3 regions of the Paraburkholderia sp. 31.1 genome follow, and region 1 is predicted to be linked to each of the others. Evidence: predicted binding sites of a transcription regulator. Region 1 holds the regulator's gene; each other region holds the start of a gene.
What was found. The regulator FNR, encoded in region 1, switches genes on or off when oxygen is low (the NO sensors DNR and NnrR bind a similar motif). The targets are predictions, from matches to a motif close to TTGATNNNNATCAA.
Positions count from the first base shown of each region.

Region 2: the regulator FNR is predicted to act here: its motif matches at 1,716-1,729, upstream of F6X37_RS25285 (universal stress protein).
Region 3: the regulator FNR is predicted to act here: its motif matches at 1,395-1,408, upstream of nifA (nif-specific transcriptional activator NifA).

Region 1 covers NZ_VZQN01000039.1:7,875-13,214, reverse strand. The annotation lists gene F6X37_RS26675 (universal stress protein) at 1-17, shown strand, start outside; gene F6X37_RS26670 (universal stress protein) at 86-547, opposite strand; gene F6X37_RS26665 (response regulator) at 868-1,275, shown strand; gene fnr (fumarate/nitrate reduction transcriptional regulator Fnr) at 1,292-2,074, shown strand; gene F6X37_RS26655 (PAS domain S-box protein) at 2,197-3,297, shown strand; gene F6X37_RS26650 (universal stress protein) at 3,331-3,801, opposite strand; gene F6X37_RS26645 (universal stress protein) at 3,852-4,853, opposite strand; gene F6X37_RS26640 (zinc-dependent alcohol dehydrogenase family protein) at 5,012-5,340, opposite strand, start outside.
Region 2 covers NZ_VZQN01000035.1:74,265-79,604, forward strand. The annotation lists gene F6X37_RS25275 (SUMF1/EgtB/PvdO family nonheme iron enzyme) at 1-35, opposite strand, end outside; gene F6X37_RS25280 (helix-turn-helix domain-containing protein) at 151-918, opposite strand; gene F6X37_RS25285 (universal stress protein) at 1,140-1,607, opposite strand; gene F6X37_RS25290 (FadR/GntR family transcriptional regulator) at 1,889-2,578, shown strand; gene F6X37_RS25295 (acyl-homoserine-lactone synthase) at 2,634-3,227, opposite strand; gene F6X37_RS25300 (hypothetical protein) at 3,384-3,701, shown strand; gene F6X37_RS25305 (helix-turn-helix transcriptional regulator) at 3,685-4,389, opposite strand; gene F6X37_RS25310 (dihydrodipicolinate synthase family protein) at 4,965-5,340, shown strand, end outside.
Region 3 covers NZ_VZQN01000047.1:50,213-55,552, reverse strand. The annotation lists gene F6X37_RS29520 (group II intron maturase-specific domain-containing protein) at 149-487, shown strand; partial or broken gene F6X37_RS38060 (transposase) at 718-1,051, shown strand; gene nifA (nif-specific transcriptional activator NifA) at 1,559-3,397, shown strand; gene F6X37_RS29500 (hypothetical protein) at 3,763-3,939, opposite strand; gene F6X37_RS29495 (ferredoxin family protein) at 3,952-4,251, opposite strand; gene F6X37_RS29490 (FAD-dependent oxidoreductase) at 4,248-5,340, opposite strand, start outside.

The sequences.
Region 1 (5,340 bases):
AAAACGAACTCACCTGAGCCGCGAAAACCAGGCTGCTGCGCGGCCGCTCCCACGCGATCGCGCCACGGCTGCGCGACGCGGCGCTTCAGGGCCGCGCGTGCCCGGGTTCGTCATGCCGCACGATCAGCACCGGCTTGTCGGTCGCACGCACGAGCGACTCCGCGACGCTGCCGAGCAGAAAGCGCTGCACGCCGTGGCGGCCGTGCGTGCCCATCACGATCAGATCGGCTTCGATTTCGTCGGCGACGCGCGCGAGCACCGCGGACACGCTTTCGGCGTACGCGTCGATCACCCGCACGCCGCCGGGCACCTGCGCCTCGCGCATCAGCTCGCGCGGTGCATCGAGCGCGCGGCTGGCGAATTCTTGCGCCGCGGTCGCCGGTTCCGGCTCGAAAGCCACATCGGCATTGTCCGACCACTTGCCGTGCCCTACCACGCAGCAGGCTTCGAGTGTGGCGCCCGTCAGCTTCGCGAGCTTCAGCGCCTCGGCAAAGGCGCGCTGCGCGCTGGGACTGTCGTCGAGCGCAACCAGAATTCGTGCATACATGTTGGACTCCCTGTGAAAGCGCTGGCATGAACCGAAGCGGTGCCGTCGCGTGTCCGCGCCGACAGTGTGAAGCGCGCGCCGCCGCGCGGCTTGAGGCAGGTCAATGGGTCTTTATCGGCTTGTTCCGTGATTACTTAATCAACTGCATGCCTGCGACCTTCGAAGCCGTCACGTCGAAAGTAGCCGTGTACTCGCACTCGGCTACATACCCCATCGCCAGCCATGCACTAGGAATATTCCTACAACACTACCCGAACTCCTAGCGCCGCTTAAATCCCCGCCGATATATTTCTGAGATGAGGTCGCCAATACTGGTTGGTATGGACACCGCCCCGCCAGCCACCTTATCGAGAGTCTTCCTCGTCGACGATGCGACCGAGGTCCGGCGCCGGCTTGCTTGCCTGATCGCGCTGATTCCCGGCATCGAAATCGTCGGCGAGTCCGCCGGCGTCGAGCACACGTTCGACGACATCGTCGCGAGTCGCGCCGATGTCGCGGTGCTGGACCCGTGCTTCTCGGGCAAGACCAATCTGCTGCTGCTCGCGGCGCTGTCGCGGGTGCGGCCGTCCATCGTCAGCATCGTGTTGACCAATCATTGCACGACGGCGTTTCGCCGAGCGTGCGAAGCGGCGGGCGCCGACTTCTGCTTCGACAAGACCTCGGAGTTCGAACTCGCCTGCCGTGCCATCGAAGCGATTGCCTATGCGCGTCATGCGCATCCGGTCTGACCGCCAGGAGCCGAGCATGCAAGTTGCCACAGTCTGTGAACCCCGCCACGACGCGCCCCGCACTTCGCACGTCGTACCGATCCACGTCGTGCCACGCACCGCGGCCACACGCTACGCCGTGCCGCGCTGCTCCACCTGCGCGATGCGCGCGATCTGCATGCCGCCCGAGCTGACATCCGACGAACTGAGACGACTCGACACGTTGATCTGCTCGACGCGCTCGATCAAACGCGGTGATACGCTGTATCGCGCGGGCGATGCGTTTCAAAGCATCTACGCGATCCGCGCCGGATCGTTCAAGACCGTGGTCATGCATCGCGACGGCCGCGAGCACGTGACCGGCTTCCAGATCGCCGGCGACTCGCTCGGCCTCGACGGCATCGGCGAGGGCAAGCAGAATTGCGATGCGATCGCGCTCGAAGACAGCGTCGTGTGCATCATTCCGTTCGCGCAGCTCGAAGCAATCTGTCGCGAGATGAAGCCGATGCAGCATCACATCTACCAGATGATGAGCAACGAGATCGTGCGCGAATCGAGCCAGATGATGCTGCTCGGCACGATGACCGCCGAACAGCGCGTCGCGACGTTTCTGCTGAATCTGTCGAAGCGCTTCAAGGCGCGCGGCTTTTCCGCGGCGGAGTTTCATTTGCGCATGACCCGCGAGGAAATCGGCTGCTTTCTGGGCATGAAGCTCGAAACGGTGAGCCGGATGTTCTCGAAGTTCCAGCGCGAGCGCCTCGTCAAGGCGAACGGCAAAACGATCCGCATCGAAGACGCGGAAGGACTGGCTCGGGTTTGAACGCCGACGCGTCGCTCGCCTCACGTTCGTTCGCGGGACGTGCGGGGTGGAACAAGCGCTCCCGAACTGATATAACTCGGTGCGTTGCGGTGCGCGACCTTGCGTGACCACCCGGAGGAGCGATGGGTCTGTCGAGCGGCGAGTCTTCCTGCTTCACCGGTGCGGCGTCCGTGTCGGACGTGCCAGTCGAGGATCGCTATTTCATGTTGATCGATGCGGTTCAGGACTATGCGATCTTCATGCTCGACGTGTCCGGCCGCGTGACCAGCTGGAATCCCGGCGCACAGCGCATCAAGGGCTACACGCCCGAAGAAATCATCGGCCAGCATTTCTCCAAGTTCTATACCCCGGAAGACATCGCGGCCGGCAAGCCCGCCCGCGAACTGGAAATCGCCGCAACCGTAGGCCGCACCGAGGACGAAGGCTGGCGCGTACGTCGCGACGGCTCGCGTTTCTGGGCCAACGTGGTCGTTTCCGCCGTGCACGACACGTCGGGCGCGCTGCTCGGCTTCGCCAAGATCACGCGCGACCTGACCGAGCGTATGCGCCTCGCGGAACTCGAACGCGCGGATCAGGTATCCACCCACGTGCAGATCGCCCGCGAAAACGAGCAAAAACGTATGGCGCGCGAACTGCACGACGATCTCGGCCAACGGCTGACCGCGCTGAAAATGAGCGTCGCGCTGCTCGAAGCGAAGCTGAAAAGCCAGGCCGACACCGAGCCGCTGGCCGCGCAGACGCATGAACTGCAAAAGCAGATCGACTGGATGGCCGCTTCGCTGCGGCGTATCGCCGCCGATCTGCGGCCCCCGCTGCTCGACGACCTCGGGCTCGCCGCCGCGCTCGACTGGCTGGCCGAAGACTTCACGAAACGCTACGACGTGCGCTCGAGCGTGCATCTCGAACCGGCCGAGCCGGTGTGCGGCGAATTCGCGGCGACGGCGCTGTTTCGCATCGTTCAGGAGGCGTTGACGAACGTCGCGCGGCACGCCAAGGCCAGCCGCGTACGCATCGACATGACCTGCGCGGGCTCCATCGTATCGCTCGATATCGAGGATGACGGCGTGGGTGTCGCGCTGGATCGCTCGCAGGGAACAGATTCATTCGGTTTGCTCGGCATTCGCGAACGCGTGCGGCAGTTGCGCGGCAACGTGTCGTTCACCAGCTCGCCGGGCCATGGCTTCAGGATCTCGATCCAGATACCGGCCGACGCGCTCGCGTAATGCTCACGCGCTGTCGCGCCCCGCTGTCGCGGGTTACTCTGCAGGCACATCCTCGGTGCTTTGCTCGCGCATGAGCAGCACCGGACAGGTCGAGAAACGCAGCACCCGCTCCGCCACGCTGCCGATCACGAGGCGCCGCACGCCGCGTCGCCCATGCGTGCCCAGCACAAGCAGATCGGCGTGGATCTGCTCGCCGTGGCGCAGCACGATCGCGGCGACGTCGTCGGACAGGCTCTCCGACTCGATCATTTCAGGGCGGCAAGGCACATCGGCGGCGGCGCAGGCCTGTTCGGCCTCCTCCAGCACCAATTGGCCGTCCTGGCGCAAGGCTTCGACGAGCGTGAGCGGGTCGTAATAGCCGGCATAGGAAAAGAGCGGCGTCTTGTCGACCACGTAAACCGGATGCACGACGCCCTTCGTCAACGCGGCGAGATTCACCGCTTCTTTCAGCGCGCGTTTCGAGAAAGTACTGCCGTCTAGCGCGACGAGGATATGTTGGTACATGCCGATTCTCCACTGAGGTTGGATTTGTCAACGCGCGTGGCGCGCCCCTGCTACAGATAAAAGGGCCCGCCCGGACTGCCCGGATACGGCTCCCGCCACTCGCCGTGCGGCACGTCGTCCGCCCGCAATGACGACGCGCCGCGCGGACACACGAGCACGGGACACGCCGCGTCGCGCAGCGTGCGCGACGTCACGTGCCCCGGCAACGGGTGCGGCGCGCCGCGCATGCCGTGCGAACCCATCACGATCAGGTCCGCGTGCCAGCGTTGCGCTTCGTCGAGAATCGCGCTCGACGCATCGCCGGAATCATCGTCGAACTCGAGCAACGCGGTTTCGGCCGCGCGCCGGCTTTGTTCGAGCATCGCCGCGCCGCGCCGCAAGACATCGATTCGATGCTGCGACACGACTTCGAACGGCAGCCATTCGCACCACGCGAAGCGGTCGTCGGCCGCGTAGACGACCTTGATGCGCGCGTCGGGCGGCGCTACCGCGAGCGCGGTGCGCAGCGCGTCGAGCGCGGTGTCGCTGCCATCGATCGCGACCAGCACGCGGCTCAGCGCCGAGGCATCGCTCGCGTCGGTCGACCTCGCCGGCATGTACAGCACCGGACGCCCGATCGACGCGACCAGTTCCTCGGGATCGATACGGCTGTCCCAGCGATGTTCACGCGGATGCGCGGCCACCGCGACCAGATCCGCGTCCCATTGCGTCGCCGTGTGGGCGAGCGCTTCGGCCGCGCCCTGATGCAGCGCGGTGAGATCGACGATCTCGGCGTCGGTCGCCGCGACGACGCCGTGCAACGCGATCACCGCGTCGCGCAGCGCGGCCTGCGCGCCGTGCAGCATCGCGCGATGCGCCTCGCACCAGTCCGGATAGCTGAGCATCAGCGTCGGATAAAGCGCGGCAGGATTGCAAACGATATCGACGAGACGAAAGCGCGCATCCGCCGCGACCAACTGCCGGGCGACGCGCGTGCCGAGCGGCAGTCCGCTGCCGCCCGCGGACGCGATCATCACGCGGTGGAAGGTGTTGCGCCCGGCAGCAGTGTTCATCGGCTCTCCTCGGATCGTCGCACCGCGAGGCGGCGCGTCAACCGCGTCGCTTCACACCTCGGCCCGTGACGGGAACGCCAACGGTTCGCGCTTACATGATGAACGCCGACGCGCCGCGCGGCTTGATCTGTATCAAGCGCCAACGGCTCGCTAGCGGCTCACGGGCGGACCGCGAGCACGGCCGCGCCGGTCAGGTTGCCGTTGCGCAGATCGTCGAGCGCGCGGTTCGCGTCGCGCAACGCGTAAGTCGTGGTCTCGATCGCGAGCTGCGTCTCGGCGGCGCTGCGCATGAACTGAAGCCCATCGTCGCGGGTCAGATTCGCGACCGACACCACCCGCCGCTCGCCCCACAGAAACGCGTACGGGAACGACGGAATGTCGCTCATATGAATGCCGCCGCACACCACCACGCCGCCTTTCGCGACCGCCTGCAACGCCAGCGGCACCAGTGCGCCGACCGGCGCGAACAGCAGCGCGGCGTCGAGTT
Region 2 (5,340 bases), on a different contig from region 1:
ACGAGCGGATGATGCGGGACAGGGTCGCGATTCATTGGGGCCGGGTCTCCATGCAACACGGGTGCCGTGGGGGGGACGGTCTGAAAACTCTACCCGCTCGCAGGCGGCGTGCCAAGACTAACAGCGCGACCGTCCAGGCCACTCTGGCCGCTAGATCTGCCGCAAGCCTTGGAGATCGACGATGTGAATGTGCTTGCCCCGCGTGTCGATCAGGCCGCGTTTTTGAAATCTTGACAGGGTACGGCTGACCGTTTCGAGCGTCATGCCGAGGTAGCTGCCCATGTCCTCACGCGTCATTCGCAGATTGAATTCCGACCACGAGTAGCCGCGCTGCGCATTGCGCTGTGACACGTCCAGCAGGAAGGCGGCGACGCGTTCGTCGGCGGACAGCGAGCCGAGCACCATCATCTGCGCGGCTTCGCTGACGATCTGCGCGCCCAGTAGCTTGTGCATGCGTTCCTGGATCGAACTGATTTCGCGACACAGCAGCTTCAGCGCGCTATAGGGAACGATGCACACCGTGCTGTCTTCCAGCGCGACGGCACTGCACGCATGGAGGTCCGCGCTGATGCCGTCGAGCCCGAGCGGCTCGCCGGCCAGACGCAGCCCGGTGACCTGCTCGCGGCCGTCGCGGTGGACCATCACGGTCTTCATCGAGCCGGAGCGCACCGCGTAGATATTGTCGAAGCGGTCGCCGCTGCGATACAGCGCCTCGCCGCGCGGCACCGAGCGCGCCGAACAGATCAGCGTTTCGAGCTTCGGCAGTTCCTCCGCCGACAGCCCCTGCGGCATGCAGATCTCACGCATCGAACAGCTGGAGCAGCGCGCGGCGGTACGTGCGGCTGCGCGTGCCGCCACGGCCTCGCGGTTGCCGGCGGAGCGGGTCGAGGAACGGGTCACAGCAGTAGGATTCAGCATGTTCGATTATTGGTAGTGGTGAAATTGTCCCACCCGCTATGACCCGCAACTGGCGGCAAAGTGACGCGTTCGCTGCTCGGCAGTCCGAGCAACGGCGGTGCTCGGACGAAGGTGAGAAGGTGAGTCGCCGCGGCCTATATCGACGTCGCCCGTCGACGGGTAGCGTGGCTCGATTCCGGCAGGGCAGGGCGTGGCGTGCCGCCCTGCGCCTGATGAAAGAGTCAGGCGGGTTCCTTGTCGGTGCCCGCGGCGGACGGTACCAGCAGAACCGGAAGAGTGGCCTGGCGCACGCAGCGTTCAGCGACGCTGCCGAGAATCAGCCGCTGAAAGCCACGCCGGCCGTGCGTGCCCATCACGAGCAGGTCGGCATTGAATTCGGCGGCGGCCTGCAGCACGATCTCGGCGACATCGCCGAGCGACGAAGCCTCGGAGACCGCCGGGTCGCCCTTCACACCTTGCTCGGCCATCACTTTCGAAAACTCGGCACGCAGCTCCTGGCCTTCCTCGATCAGGCGGTTGCGCAGGATCGACGGGTCGTAGCCGGGCGCCTCGAAGTACATCGGGGTGTTTTCGACGACATAAAATGGCCGCAACACCGCGCCATTCGATTTGGCGAGATCGAGCGCCGCTTCAAACGCACGGCGCGAGGTATTGCTGCCGTCGACCGCTACAAGGATGCGTGTGTACATATCGGCTCCGAGTCAAAAATGCGTCTGCCACATTGCTAACCGCGGCAGGTTTATTGATCTTTTATACCAATGAAGCTTAGATGATTGCCCGAAAAGATGCACCGGGCCAGGATGTAAATCAAACACTTGCCAAATATTCCGGCGCGGCGCGGACAAAATGGCGGACGCGGCGGCGTGCGCGAAGCGGCCTGGCATGCTTACAACCCGTAGAACTTTGCTGAAGCCGAAACAGGGTTGGCCTTACAATCAAGCCATATTCAGACAAGCTGGCCAGTCCGCTGATGAACGATCGAAAAACCAAGGGCTTACCCGACCAGATCTACGGCGACATTCTCAACCGCATCCTCGAAGGCGAGTACAAGGAAGGCGAGCGATTGCCGACCGAGCACGCGCTGGCGGAACGTTTCGCCACGTCCCGACCGACCGTGCGCGAAGCGCTCGCGCGATTGCGGGCCGACGGCATCATCTCGACGCGGCACGGCTCTGGCACGACCGTCGCGCGGCGCCCCGATCCGGACGTACGCCGCTTCGCGCCGCTCGAAACGCTGTCCGATATCCGCCGCTGCTATGAGTTTCGCATCGTGACCGAGGCGGGCGCGGCCGCGCAGGCAGCGCTGAAGGCCGACGCCGACGACATCGCCGCGATCCAGCACGCGTGGGACGAGCTCGAGCGCATCATCGAGGCGCAGGGGATCGGCGCGAAGGATGACTTCCTGTTTCATCAGGCGGTCGCGCGCGCGTCGAAGAATCCGTTTTTCATCACGGTGATGTCGTTCATCGAGGAGCAGATCCTGTTCAGCATGAACCTGTCGCGCAATCTGTCGCTCGTCAAGACGGTGGAGCGGCAGCGGCTGGTGCAGGCCGAGCACATGGCGGTGCTCGACGCAATCCGCCGCAAGGACGCGGCGGGCGCGGGGGCCGCAATGCGCGCGCATCTCGAGAACGCGCTGGAACGGATGTTCGGTTCCTGAGTTCGCGCGCGGGTGAAGGCGTCGCGACTTTTGTCAGGACGCGCTTCGGCGCGGCTCAAGCAGCGACGGCGACCGGCCCGAACAGCGAGGTCAGCGTTTTCGCGCTCACCGCGACGTCGAGCGCGACGGCCCGCTCGATGCCAATCTGCAGCGGCGGCCCGAGCCGGCTGATGTCGAGGCCGGCTCGGCGCAGCATCCTCTCGATCGGCGTGGTGGTCACCGTGACGTAATGCGTGATGCCCATGCGCTGCGCGAAGCGCATCACTTCCTGAATTGCGCGGATTGTCATATCCGTGAAACCAAACGACTGTTCCTCACCGCCGGTTTCGATCGCCCAGCGGCTCAGTTCCCAGATATGTCGCCCGACCGGCGCGGCCGCGCCATGCAGTAGCTGCGGGAAGGTGTCTTTCAGCATGTTCGGACCTTCGGTCGGCATCAGGCGCCAACAGCCGCGCAACCGTTCGTCTTCGCCCTGAATCAGCATGTAGTACGGCCCGAGCGCGTCGTAGCCGTCTATCTCCATTCCCGCGATGGTCGGAATTTCCCAGCCGAGCCGGCCGTGAAAGACACGGGCGCGCAAGCGGTACATCTCGTTGATCAGTTCGTTGTCGAATTCCTGCCGGAGTCCAATTCGGATCGTGGTTTGCATGACGTTCTCCTGTACGCGTTGGGGGGCTGCCAGATACGCAGGAAAACTTATGCATTCTGAATCTTTGCGCCACCTACCTACCTGGATAGGTGTGGATGCTTATCGGGTATATCAGAATTCAGACGCGTCTCCGTCCCCAACCTACAAGGGTCCAAAATGGAACTCCTCGACAATCACTGGCAACCGCAAACCCACCTCCAGGCGCGTCCTTCGGAGGTCTCTTCGGCAGTGGATCGCGTTCTGATCATTGCCTACCGGAAGAAGAAAAAAGAGAGCCAGCGCCGTTTCTGGGCTCGCTTCGGCGTCACGCAATCGCGCGGCAGCCGCTTCGAGTCGGGCGCGGAGATCCCGGCGCCGGTGTCGATCCTGCTGGGTTTGTACTTCATGAGGACCGTGTCGGACGCCGATCTGGGTCGCGCCGAGCGTGTGATGTACAGCCGCGACGCGGCCGCGCTGCTCAACCCGGGTCAATAAGCCCAAGCTGCGCCGCGATCACGGCTGCCGCACGCCGCGAATTCACGCCGAATTTCGCCCTGATGTTTTTCATATGGAAGTTCACCACCGCTTCCGAGCAACTCAGGATGTGAGATATCTCCCACGTGGATTTGCCGCGTGCGGTCCATTTCAGACATTCTCGCTCGCGCGGCGTGAGCTTCGGCATCAAGGTCTGCGCATGTGAATTCAGATGCTGTTTGCTGGTGTCGATCACCAGGTCGCGCAACAGCACGAGGTTCGGCAACGCGGCGTTCACATGGCGCCTGAACCCGTCTGACGGCTTGTCGTCATTGACGAAGCACATCATGCCGGCTTCCTGATTCGGCCCATGAATTGGCAGCGTCACGCCCGCGCTCAGGCCGTACGAGCGAGCTTCCTCATACAGGGATTGCTGCGCCGGGCTGGCGAAAATCTCGGGCGTCCAGACCAGCGGCGATGAGCGTGACAGGCAGTGTGCGACCGTCGGATCGATATGCACCATGCCTTGCTCGTCGTACGTCTGGCGCCATGCCGGTGCGTAAGTGCTGCGCAGGTAAGCGTCCTCGAGACGCATGGTTGGCCGCGGCAGCATCGCGACCAGAATCTTGTCGAAACCCCACGTTTCGGCAAAGCCCGTAATCACGCCGAACCATTCCGCCTCGTCGGCGGCGTCCAGTAGCGGTGCCATCTGCTCGATAAAGTGTAGCGGCAATTTTTTGGCTCTCTCAGGCTCGCAAATATCCCGTTCGCGGTTATTGGCAGACAAACTTCGGTCCGCTCTTTTGGTCCGCATAATCTATCACTAAAAACTCGAACGCAATGCGCCGGTGCGCCGCGGGGTAAACGATAGCCGCCACGTGATAGCAACGCCGGCGTCGCCTATTATTATGCTGATTGAAATAAATCTTTAACCCGGCCGGGCTTCTCGGGTGCGCGGCGCGGCTAATCGGCATCCGGCGACAGATTTTAATATGTTTCGTTGACAGCATTATTTCGTCGCGCTTTAAACTAAATCGTATTTACTCGATTATCTCGGAAAGCGGGTTATTGCTCGCCGTGTCCTTGTTGCCAAAAAAAGCTGCGCCGATTCCGCTGGCTGCGGGCCCGCTTCATTGTTATACAAAAGGAAATTTCGTGATCGGCTCCCGCGCAATTCGCCGCCGACGGCATGCTAGGCGATCGTCACGCGCAGGTTGTTTGACAACATTGTGATGCCGATGCTACCGTGAAACCTCCGCCTAGCGCGTTTCCGCGTCAACCATCATGAAAGAATCACCGCTTGGCGACGGCGAGTTCGCCGCGTCGGTCATGGCCGTGCCGCCGCTCGCGCGCCGGGCCGACTACACGCTCGACCCTGCCCAGAATCTCGCGCTGATCCGCCATATCGAAGCGGGCGGCGTACGCACGCTACTGTATGGCGGCAATGCGAACCTCTATCACGTCGCGGTCAGCGAATACCGCGAGCTGCTGGACCTGCTCGCCGAGGCCGCGGGTCCCGGGACACGGGTGATTCCGGCGCTGGGTCCCGACTACGGCAAGATGCTCGATCAGGCGCGCATCCTCGCGCAGACGCGTTACCGCACGGCGATGGTGCTGCCGCTCGGCGACTTCACGACGTCCGAGGGCGTCGAGACGGGCC
Region 3 (5,340 bases), on a different contig from region 1:
CATCGTCGATCGTCCGTCCCGTGAATTTCTTCTACAACGCCCTCGACCACATCTGCGATGACGGTCGCACCAAATAAATCAGTGTTTCCTTAGGCCTCGACTGTCCAGGAACCGATGGGGTAAAACCTTCGTCAACTTCAGTCCAGCGATGAGTGCCAAGGCGGGGAAAGCAATTCGTCAAGAGGTCAGGAATTGGAATCTGCAAAATCGCAGTGACAAGTCCCTGTTCGACTTGGCGCATATGTTCAACGCCAAAATCAGAGGGTGGGTCAATTATTACGGTGCGTTCTACAAGTCCGAACTGTACCCCACGCTCAGGCAGATCGATCGCAAACTCGTGTTGTGGCTGACTCGCAAACATAAGCGTCTTCACGGGCATCGCCGACGAGCCAGTCACTGGCTCGCACGCGTTGCACGGAAGGAAACGCATCTGTTCGCGCATTGGTCGCTGTTATGGGGACAGGCTTCAATGGGAAGAGCCGGATGAGCGGAGACGTTCACGTCCGGTTCCGTGAGCGCCTCGGGGGGAAGTTCCCCGGGGCGACTCGACTTATTGTGACCGGTATGTCGAAAGAAGTGCTCGAATTCGAGGTGTTTCCGGCGCTCAGGCAGTTTATGGCCGCTCAAGATCTGGAGCGCTCGGAAGAGAAGACCCGGATCACGAACATTGCAGACGGTTTCGATTTTCTTGGCCAGAACGTGCGCAAGTACGACGGCTACTGGCCCAGCGCCTGCCCGCGTTGCCCGCTCAAGGAACGATGTCACCCAGCGACTACCGGCGCATTCGACGATGGGAACATGAGCATATAGTTGAGGCCATGCAGCGTCGGCTAGAGCGCAAGCCTGACGCGATGACCATCCGCAGAAGCACTGTCGAACATGTCTTCGGCACGCTGAAGCACCGGATTGGGGGCCACACTTCCTGACCCGAACGCTCGGACGGGTCAGCACCGAAATGAGTCTACAGGTGTTGGCCTACAACCTGAAGCGCGTCGTGAAGATACTTGGGGTTGCCAAAACAATAGAGGTAGTGAGGATGGCTGGCACCTAGAGCCCGGAGGGCTTTTTTTTTGCACTTGAAACGTTACGCTAACGCAGCCATGACTTACCAAACCAGATTAATCGGACCGATAGGCTCGGATGTGACGATCTGAAAACAGTTTCCATACGTCCTTGGCCAGTTCAAGACGGACATTTTGTCGCCCGACACGGAAGCGCTTCTTGTGCCAAATATCCCGCTGCGCCGGGCGGGCACGCCCGAAGCGGTCGCAAAGATAGATCATCTTCGTCCTATGCTCGGATGCGGCGAGTTATCTCACGGGCACCGAGGCAGCAATCAATGATGGACGACACCTGTAATCGGCTACACCCGGAGTAGACAAATCGCAGTTGATTTGAGCGACATCAATAGAACTCGCGTTCCTAACGGAATCCACGCAGCGAAATCGCAAAAGCAGAAAATAAGTACATCAAGGCACTACAGTTTCACCGTCCTTCCATGAAAGGGCATTATCTTTTGAAGTCAGCCCGTGAAATTGGGCGCTAGATCGAGGATAATATGCAACACAATGCCCGCAAATCCGAACAAGGTGACGGGGAGCACGGTCCCCACAACGGGGACGTCGTCATGCTGCATATCGCTTCCGTACGCGAAAGGCCTAGCTCAAAGTCCGAGACGGACCACGCGGTCCCTATCGTGCAGTGGCACGAGAGCGTGCTTACCGGCATCTTCGAAATATCGAAGGTACTGACCGCCCCCTACCGGCTCGAAGTCACGTTGGCCAACGTCATCGATCTCCTGCAATCGTTTGTTCAGATGCGGCTCGGTATCGTCTCTCTCTTCGACGATGATGGCGTACCGGACATTACCGTTGGCGCGGACTGGAGCGAAGGCAGCGATGAGCACTACCGGATGCGCCTGCCGCAGAAGGCAATTGACCAGATCATGGCGACGGACAGGCCGCTCGTCGCCGAGAACATAGCGGTGCATTCGGGCTTCAGTGCCGCCGACATGGGCGTGCTCGGTGCCTCCGACAACGCGCGAGTGTCGTTCATTGGCGTCCCTATTCGCATCGACGCGAAAGTCGTAGGCACGCTGACCATCGACCGCATCCTGGACTATGGGTCGAACTTCCGGCTCGATTACGACGTGCGGCTGCTTACCATGGTCGCCAACCTGGTGGGGCAGACGGTGAAGCTGCATCGCTTTTTCAAGAGCGACCGCGAGCGACTGATGGCGGGGAAGGACGGGCTGCAAAAGCCATTGTCCGAGCTCAAGCACCCTGCAGGTGAGCGTAAGAAGTTTCAGATCGAGGGGATCATTGGCGACAGCCCGGCGCTGCGCGGGCTGCTCGCGAAGATCGCGGTGGTAGCCGAATCGAACAGCACAGTTCTGTTGCGCGGCGAATCCGGTACCGGGAAGGAGCTGGTCGCCAAGGCCGTTCACGAGCTGTCGCCGCGCGCCAAGCGGCCCTTCATCAAGCTCAATTGCGCGGCGCTCCATGAGACGGTGCTGGAATCCGAATTGTTCGGTCATGAGAAGGGTGCCTTTACCAGCGCCTTCAATTCGCGCAAGGGGCGCTTCGAGCTCGCCGACAAGGGGACGCTGTTTCTGGACGAGATCGGCGAGATCTCGGCCTCGTTCCAGGCAAAGCTGCTGCGCGTCCTGCAGGAGCAAGAATTCGAGCGCGTCGGCAGCAACCAGACCATTAAGGTCGATGTTCGCGTGATTGCCGCCACGAATAAAAACCTGGAAGAGGCGGTGACAAGGAACGAGTTCCGCGCCGACCTTTATTATCGCCTCTGCGTGGTTCCCTTGCTGTTGCCGCCGTTGCGTGAAAGGCGCAGCGATATTCCGCTCCTCGCCGTTGAGTTTCTCGAGAATTTCAACAGCGAGAACGGCCGTACGCTGACCTTCGATGCGAGTGCGATTGAAGTATTGATGAACTGCGGTTTTCCCGGCAATGTCCGCGAGCTCGAGAATTGCGTGCAGCGGAGCGCGACCCTGGCGCCGGGACCAGCGATCGTGAGAAACGACTTTGCCTGCTGCCACGGCCAGTGCCTGTCCGCGATGCTGTGGAAGAGCCGATCGGACGAAATCGCGCCGCAGCCCGGGCGAATCGTACCAGTGCCCGTGAAGCCGGCTACGCCGCGGGCTGAGGCTGCTACGTCGGGCGCAGTTGCTGCGGTCCAGCCTGTCGGCAGCGAGCGGGCTCCGTTAGCGGCTGGCGGCGCAGTCCTCGGAAGTGATGCGAAGATGACCAACCGCGAGCGTCTCATCGCCGCCATGGAAAGATCCGGCTGGGTGCAGGCGAAGGCGGCGCGGCTGCTTGGACTGACGCCGCGCCAGATTGGCTACGCGCTGAGGAAATACGGTGTCGAGATCAAGCGTCTCTGAAAGGACTGTCGGACTTGCGGCGTGTCGGGGCCGCGACATCGCGACTGAGGCGAATGGCTCGGAGAAGTCAAATCTGGATTTGGCGCGGACCTTGGCACGATCACGATGGGAAGTGGCCCCCGTGTCGGTGCTATTTCGGTAAGCGTCGAGAACAGCACGTTCGACCTTAGGGGGCGGTCCGTATCTCGACTAAGGTGGTGCGAACGCGGCGCTGTCATCGCCGGTTCGTTGGCCATGTCGCGCTCAGCGCACGGTCGACTGCTGCCACGCCGCCGGCTGCCAGATTGTCGTCGGCCAACGATGCGATGGCGGGCTGTTTGGACATCGTGTGTCTCCTCAGACGGCCCGTTGCAGCAACGCTTCCACTACGGGCCGAGGCAGCCCGAATACGTGATCGCGACGGTATCGGGCGCCTGGCGTTTCTGCTGTTCCGCCCAGAAGGCCTTCAGCAGCGCGGTCGAGCCCTTGCCGCCCGGCGCCCCGCGGATGCGGCGGCGGCCGGTTCTCGGCGCAAGCAAACACATGTCGTTCTGGTCTGGCAATGACGATGTTCCTCAACCGAACTTGAACAGGATGCCGTGACCACCGCGCGGGTAGTCCCACTCGATATTCTGGTGGTCGGTACAGAGGATGCGGCAACTGCCGCATTCGAGGCAGCCGTCGGTGATCAGCGTCACCGCGCCGTTGCCTTCGGCCTTGTAGCACGAGGCCGGGCAGACGAAGGTGCAACTCTTCGCGCTGCATTCGCTCTGGCAGACGTCGGCATCCTTGATGTGGACGTGCGGCCGTCCCGCATCGACGCGATAACGGTTCTGGAACAGCTTTTCCTCTACGTTGACGGGTAGGGTGCTCATCGGAAGGCCCTCAGGAGTTTGTAGGCGTCGCCCACGATGCCGGAAAGCGAACGGGCTGTGCGGAAGCTCGAAAAAATCTCGCGCTCCTTGCTTTTCTTGTCCTTACCGTCGACCGTGATCATCGTGCGCGCGGCGCGCGCCATGAGGTCGGGGTAGGTCGTGAAGAACTGCGGATTCTGGTGCAGCACGGCCGGCATGTCGCGGTACTTGTGCAGGTCTTTCATCACGAAGCTCTGATCGAGCGCGGCCTTGTAGGCCTTGAGCGTGCCGGCGCGGTAGCCGTGGCCCGCGGCTTTCGCGTGGATCACCGTTTCGGCGGCGAGGCGTCCCGTGGTCATCGCAAGATTCGATCCTTCTCGGTGCGCGGCGTTCACGAAACCGCCTGAATCGCCAACGATCATCCAGCCGTTGCCGTAGACCTGCGGGATTGCGTGAAAACCGCCTTCGGGAATCAGATGCGCGCAATACTCCTTCATCTCGCCGCCCGCAATCAGCGGCGCGATCGACGGGTGCTGCTTCATCTTTTCGAGGAGCACGTAGGGGCTCGTGCGGTTGGGGTTTTTCTTGAAGTCGCTCAGCATGCAGCCCACGCCTATGGTGAGCGATTCCTTGTTGGTATAGAGGAAGCCAGTGCCCATCATGCCGTCGGTGATCCTGCCGACCATCTCGATCACGACGCCGTCGTCCTCGCCGACGTTGAAGCGCTGGCGGATCGTCTCCTCCGGCATGAAGAGAATCTCCTTGACGGCGAGCGCAACGTTGCCGGCCCCGATCTCTCCATGAAAGCCCGCCTTGCGCGCGAGCGTCGAATTCACGCCGTCGGCGAGCACCACCACGTCGGCATAGACATCGCCGTGCTCGCGGTCGCACTGCACGCCGACCACCACGTCGCCGTCCATGATCAGTTCCTTCACCGTGGTCTCGCAGAGCAGCAGTGCGCCGGCTTCGCGCACTTTCGATGAAAACCACTTGTCGAACTGCGCGCGGATGATCGTGTAGCGGTTATAGGGCGGCTTGTTGTAATCCTCGCTGCGCACATGTGTACCGACAAACGACGTATCGTCGAGCATCCACATCCGCTGCTCGATG